DNA from 2 places in the Anaerosinus massiliensis genome. Region 2 is predicted to be linked to the other one. Evidence: a T-box and tRNA genes for the amino acid it is inferred to sense, from the RefSeq annotation. Region 2 holds a T-box; the other holds one or more tRNA genes.
The links. The T-box of region 2 lies ahead of leuS (leucine--tRNA ligase). A T-box ahead of a tRNA ligase gene usually reads a tRNA of that ligase, here a tRNA-Leu.
Positions count from the first base shown of each region.

Region 1: it encodes a tRNA-Leu, which carries the amino acid that the T-box ahead of leuS (leucine--tRNA ligase) is inferred to sense. The anticodon was not compared.

Region 1 covers NZ_LT575483.1:939,465-942,749, forward strand. The annotation lists gene BN6559_RS04815 (FMN-binding glutamate synthase family protein) at 114-1,508, shown strand; tRNA gene BN6559_RS04820 (tRNA-Leu) at 1,711-1,799, opposite strand; tRNA gene BN6559_RS04825 (tRNA-Gly) at 1,808-1,881, opposite strand; gene BN6559_RS04830 (HD domain-containing protein) at 1,961-2,524, opposite strand; gene BN6559_RS04835 (glycoside-pentoside-hexuronide (GPH):cation symporter) at 2,744-3,285, opposite strand, start outside.
Region 2 covers NZ_LT575483.1:519,673-522,957, forward strand. The annotation lists gene leuS (leucine--tRNA ligase) at 1-1,500, opposite strand, end outside; T-box leader at 1,585-1,760, opposite strand; gene BN6559_RS02805 (hypothetical protein) at 1,938-2,333, shown strand; gene BN6559_RS02810 (MFS transporter) at 2,671-3,285, shown strand, end outside.

The DNA of each region.
Region 1 (3,285 bases), 420 kb from region 2:
AACTTTTGTTGATAACTTCCTTTGTTCGTTTTTTACACGAATACAAAAACTGCATCCTATTGGTTTATTTCTTCATAAATCGCATATACTACTAAAAAAACAAAGGAAACATTATGAAAATAACAGCTTATCTTAACTGGATTTTGATATTGACATCTTTTTTAACAATTTTAATACTTACTTTACTGGTTTTGGCAAAACCTATTTTTCGGTTTGCAACAAAAAAAATAACCAATCATGCCTTAAATCTTTTACTTACAGAAACCTATACGAAAAATATAATCGAAATACTGCCCTCTTTTAAACGTTTTTCTATTCTAAATTTTTTAGAATTAAGCCTGCGTGCAGAAGAAGGAAAAATCATCAATCGCCCCCTTGGTTCCGTTAAACATTTTCCGGGCTATGATAACTTAATGTTCAATCCGCGCCAGCTTACAAAACTTTCACTTCCATTTGATACACCGATTGATATGTCTGTAACCATAGGTCCAAATGTACAAAAGCCTATGACGATAAAAATCCCCCTAATGATTGGCGGCATGGCCTATGGCTTATCCTTAAGCGAGGAAGCTAAGACAGCCTTAGCCAAAGCATCAAAACGATTACATACAGCCACTTGTTCTGGCGAAGGTCCTTTTCTGCCCGCAGAGGCAGCAGAAGCTGGCAAATTTGTTTTACAAATTTGTCAATGGTCGTGGGGTGCGAGAACCAACGAACAAATTCAATCGGCTGCTATGTTGGAAGTCAAAATGGGACAAGGTGCGGATCTAGGCACAACGACCATCGAAGCAGCAGACTTTGCCGGTAAAGCGCAAGTACTTTCGGGATTAAGACCAAATGAGAATGCAGTCTCTCTACCGGCACCACCAGGTGTTGAAAAAAAAGAAGATTGGCCGGCATTTATGCAAAACTTACGTCAGCGAGCCAACGGAATCCCAATTGCATTAAAACTTATGGCAACAGACCGAATCGAAAAGGAATTGGCTTTTGCTGTGGAACTAGGCTTTGATGCAATCGTAATCGGCGGCGCTGAAGGCGGCTCTCATGGAACACCGCCAATTAAGCAAGATGACTTTGGTATACCGGGGTTAATTGCTTTAACACGTGCAAAACATTACTTAGGCGATAGACCTATCAGCTTAATTGCCGCTGGCGGTTATTTTACACCGGGCCAATGTCTGAAAGCCTTAGCCTTAGGCGCAGACGCCATTTACCTCGGCACTGTCCCTCTATTTGCACTGACACATAATCAAATCGAAAAAATACTTCCGTGGGAACCGCCAACTACATTGGTTTATTATAATTCTTCAACGAAAACACAGCTAAACATAGAACAGTCAGCAGTCAGCGTAACAAATACCTTTACTTCCATGATTTTGGAAATGCAAGAAGCAATGCGTGCATTGGGCAAAGCCTCCTTAAAAGAACTAAGTTCTAATGATCTCGTTGCCTTAGACAGCTTCAGTGCAAAAGCGGCAGGGGTCAAACGAACCTCATTTTTAAGATAATAAACTGACGATGCCTCACACCGCCAACACAATAGATAAACTGCATAGCAAGTATTCAATCATTCACACTGCCGCTGTATCAAAAGTTCTGTAAATAAAAAAGAAACTCCTGAAAATTCAGGAGTTTCTTTTTTATATTCGCTAAATCATAACCAACAAACGCACGCGCTTGCAACTCAGATTTATTACATTTTAAGGTACATGGTGCCGAGGACCGGAATCGAACCGGTACGGATATTTCTATCCGCGGGATTTTAAGTCCCGTGCGTCTGCCAGTTCCGCCACCCCGGCATTATAAATGGAGCGGGTGAAGGGAATCGAACCCTCGTGACTAGCTTGGAAGGCTAGGGCTCTACCATTGAGCTACACCCGCATGCAATACTTAATTGCTTGTATATGTTAACATAAAAATCGCAGCTTGTAAATATAAAAAATGCAGAAATATAAATAAATTATCTTCGATTATCCAAATAACCGGCTGCAAGATCGGCCATATGGAGTAATGTTACAATTCTATGTTGTTCCATTGCTTTGGATAAAGATTGTGTTGTCGTATAATCTGATCCTGAAAAACTTCCCATATGCCAGCGTATCGCCATGATTTCATCCAAAGTCAGCGCAATAAATTGCTGCAGCATAATCACTGATTTTTCTCCGTGCCCCAACGGAACTGTATCATCAATTCGATAAAAAGCAACTTGTTCCCAAACGCCTTTTTCATTTTTTCTGTTACGATAATCAATTTTGTAAAAATTCACCTTACATATATCATGCAGTAAAGAAGTAATGATAACACTTGCTTCACTGATATCATCCAATTCATACATATGACAAAGTTTACTCATATGATCGTATACATCAAGACTATGTTCCAGCAAACCGCCTTCATACGCACCATGATACTTCGTACTCGCAGGTGCTGTAAAAAAATCTGTTTGGTTTTCTAAATAGTTTATAAAATTTTCTATGCCATCGCGATTCGTAGAACGTAATAAACTCAAAAACTTTTCTTTCAAAATCGTCACCTCAATCAAGTTAATAAAAACTTATTATATCATATTTATTTGCAACTTTTATCAAAAATTTTGCAATAAAATATACTATATCCAAATACCTCTTTTTTATTACACCTTGATGAACACTCGTAAGAAATCATAAAAATCACGTCTGCTTAATTGATACATGAATTAAACAGACGTGATTTTTTCATGCTTATATTTATTTGCTGGACTTCTCTACATCGCCCTAGTATGAATTTCTGTTATAATCTGGCCATGTCTGTCATCACTTAAATCATACAAAAACTTAATAACTAAAGCCGCACAAAAAATCGTAACCGCCGGATATAATAACAATAATCCTTTTATCCCTAATAAGGCTGTACCTGACTGCTGTGCATTCGGAATATAGCCAACTAAAGAAAGCCCTATTCCCGAAGCAAAACCCGATAAAGATTGGGCAATTTTACGAGAAAAATTGAAGAATGAAAAAGTAATACCTTCTCGTCTTTCACCTGTTTTCCATTCGCCATAGTCAATTGCATCAGATACAAATGCCCAAGTAATTCCATTCGGAATACTGATTCCAACGAAAGCAATACTTGCTAAAATTGTAAAAGTAATCAGATCTCCAGGAATCATAAAATTAATTAAATCTGCAATTGTACTAATTGCAAAACCAATTAAAGCCGTATTCTTTTTACCAAAACGTTTTGCTAGCCTAGGAATCAAAGTAATTCCAAGACATGAACAACCAATTGTGATGAAACTAATATAAG
Region 2 (3,285 bases):
GAATGTATCCATCGTATCCGTCTCGCGACGCGCTTTTTTCCCGCATTTCGGGCAAGTGCAATTAACAAATTCTTCAACTTGTGCAAGCGGTGATACTGCGCCAGCTTCAAACTTTACATTTTTCGGTAGCATAACTGGTAGTTCGTTTTCTGGAACTGGTACGATGCCACAGTCTGGACAATAGATGATTGGAATAGGGGCGCCCCAGTAACGCTGACGAGATACTAACCAATCACGTAAACGATAATTTACTCGTTTCTGTCCTATTTCATTCTGATCCAGCCAGTCTAAAATGGCCAATTTCGCTGTTTCGGTATCCATTCCACTAAACGTACCGGAATTCACCAAAGTCCCGGCTTCGGTATAAGCTCCAGTCATCGCTTTAACATCTAAAGTGCCTTCTGCATTATTCACAACCAATTTTTTCGGCAAATTATATTTTGTTGCAAAAGCCCAATCGCGTTCATCATGGGTTGGAACTCCCATAACTGCACCTGTTCCATATTCAAACAATACATAATTTGCAATCCAAATCGGTACTTGTTCTCCATTAAATGGATTGACTGCATAAGCACCAGTAAAAATTCCTTCTTTTTCAGTTTCACTCGATGTACGATCAAGCTCACTTTGATTACGAACCTTCTCAATAAAAGCACGAACTTCTTTTTCATTTTTCTTGCCGTTAATTAATTTTTCAACTAATGGATGTTCTGCTGCAAGCACAACATAGCTCACACCAAAAACGGTATGTTGGCAGGTCGTATATACAGGAATCTTCTCACTGAATTCTGGAACATCAAAGCTAAATTCCGCTCCTTGGCTACGGCCAATCCAATTTTCCTGCATCGTTTTTACACGCTCAGGCCATCCTTTTAACTCCTTTAAATCCTCTAATAAAACATCGGCATAGTCTGTAATTTTAAAGAACCATTGCTCCAAGTCCTTCTTCACTACATCACTATCACACCGCCAACACTGACCATCAATGACTTGCTCATTTGCAAGTACAGTATTACATTGATTGCACCAATTCACAGAAGCTTTTTTCTTGTAAGCTAATCCACGTTTATAAAATAATAAAAATAACCATTGCGTCCAACGATAATACTCTGGTGTACAAGTTGCAACTTCACGTTCCCAATCATATGATAGACCAATTTGACGTTGCTGACGTTTCATATTTTCAATGTTGGAAAACGTCCAATCGGCAGGCTGAATACCATGTTTAATGGCAGCATTTTCTGCTGGCATACCAAAAGCATCAAACCCCATCGGATGCAAGACACTATACCCTTGCATCACTTTGTACCGAGCAATTACGTCACCAATAGAGTAATTACGAACATGTCCCATATGTAAATTTCCCGATGGATATGGAAACATTTCAAGTACATAGTATTCAGGCTTATTTCTATCTAATTCTGTCTTAAAAGCACCGTCGTGTAGCCACTTTTCCTGCCATTTACTCTCAATCTCTTGCGGTGAATATCTTTCGTTCATCCTCGTGCCTCCTCAAAATATTTAGCAATCTTAAACGCTAATTCTATAAAATAATTCAAAAAAAACAAAACGCCCTTGGCATAAGCCAGGGACGATTATATCGCGGTACCACCCTGATTGATGATCATCACTTAGTTGACCACCCTCTCTTTTTTCACAACTTCTGTAGCAAGTTCAATAAAATTACAGATTGGCTCACATCAACCGCCAATTTTCTGAGACTGCTCTTCTCATCTACTACTCTACATCATCAGTTTATTATACTTAATCTATAAATCATCATAATGATCACAAAATTACTAATTCTCATTATAGCGTATTCAATCTTTTAAAGTCAACATTCTCGTAGGATTTTCACCCCAGAGCAAACAACTTCGTTCTGTTCTATATTTCTCATCCCTGCATAAAATTTATTAATCCCATAAGGAGGCGATCTTATGTACAAATTTATTATTGGCAATGTCAGAATCAGTGTCATTGATGATAGTATTTCACATGACCAAGCGATCAATGCAGCAAGACAAGCTATTTTAACAGCAAATTCTGAAAATAAATTACTTAGTCATATCGAACTCAATGCATCGGATGATGGCATAGAAGTAAATACGACTGAAAAACAAGGTACAAAATTACTGCGAAAGAGCTTAAAACAAAGTTTACTTGACGGTATGTTAAATGCAGTTCAAGAAAAACTTTTACCAAGCGATACTTACAGTGCGAAAGATACTTGGTATGATAGCGATACCGGACAAGAATGGCACGGAGGTGTCGTCAGCGAAGCAAAAGAAGAAATATTAAAATCCTTTGAAGAATGGTCTGCTGCAACCAAATAATCCTTTTACAAATACCATCCGTCCATACTTTTACCTCTTTCATCCTAAAAGGTCTGTCATATTGAGAAATACCTTTGCCTTAACAGGCAACGGTATTTCTCAATATGACAGACCTTAATTTTATTTAGATACTTCTTGGTATATAAAGCAAGTGCAGTTCCACTGCATCTTAGTTGTAAAAAATTCAAAAACAATTTTATCTGCTCATCTTTGTGAAATTTATGCATTGCAGAATTATATAGTAGACTTATGATTTATTATCATATATATTATACAAAGAATCCCAAATCAATAATCTACTCAAAAAATGACATAAATATAATGGAGATGCTACCATATGCAAACTAAAAGATCCCAGTCCATCATCGTTATATCTTTCATTACCGCATCATGCCTCATAGGAGATTCTATGCTTTACGTGGTCTTACCAACACATTGGAAAGACATGGGATTAGACTCTTTATGGCAAGTCGGAATTATTTTATCTGTAAATCGGCTGGTACGCCTGCCACTCAATCCCTTCGTCAGCTATTTATATAAAAAATTAAGTGCGCGAACTGGAATTTTAATTGCTATATTTTTAACCGTGTTAACGACAAGCAGTTATGGTATCATCTCTAATTTTCTTTTATTTATTTTGGTTCGCTGTCTCTGGGGGCTAGCCTGGACGTTTTTACGATTAGGTGCATACTTTACAATTCTTGATATCGCTACAGATCTCAATCGTGGCAAATTAATGGGTTTATATAATGGTCTTTACCGACTCGGTAGCCTTTTCGGTATGCTGCTAGGCGGGTTTCTATCCGATATCATCGGGGTACGCAGTACAGCGCTTTGGTTTGCAGCACTTTCAGCATGCTGTATTCCCGTTGTCTTCTTCTGCGTAAAAAAATCATCTAAAGGAATGATTGCTGAAGCAGCGAAAAAAGAAGTACAATTTTCATTTTTTAAA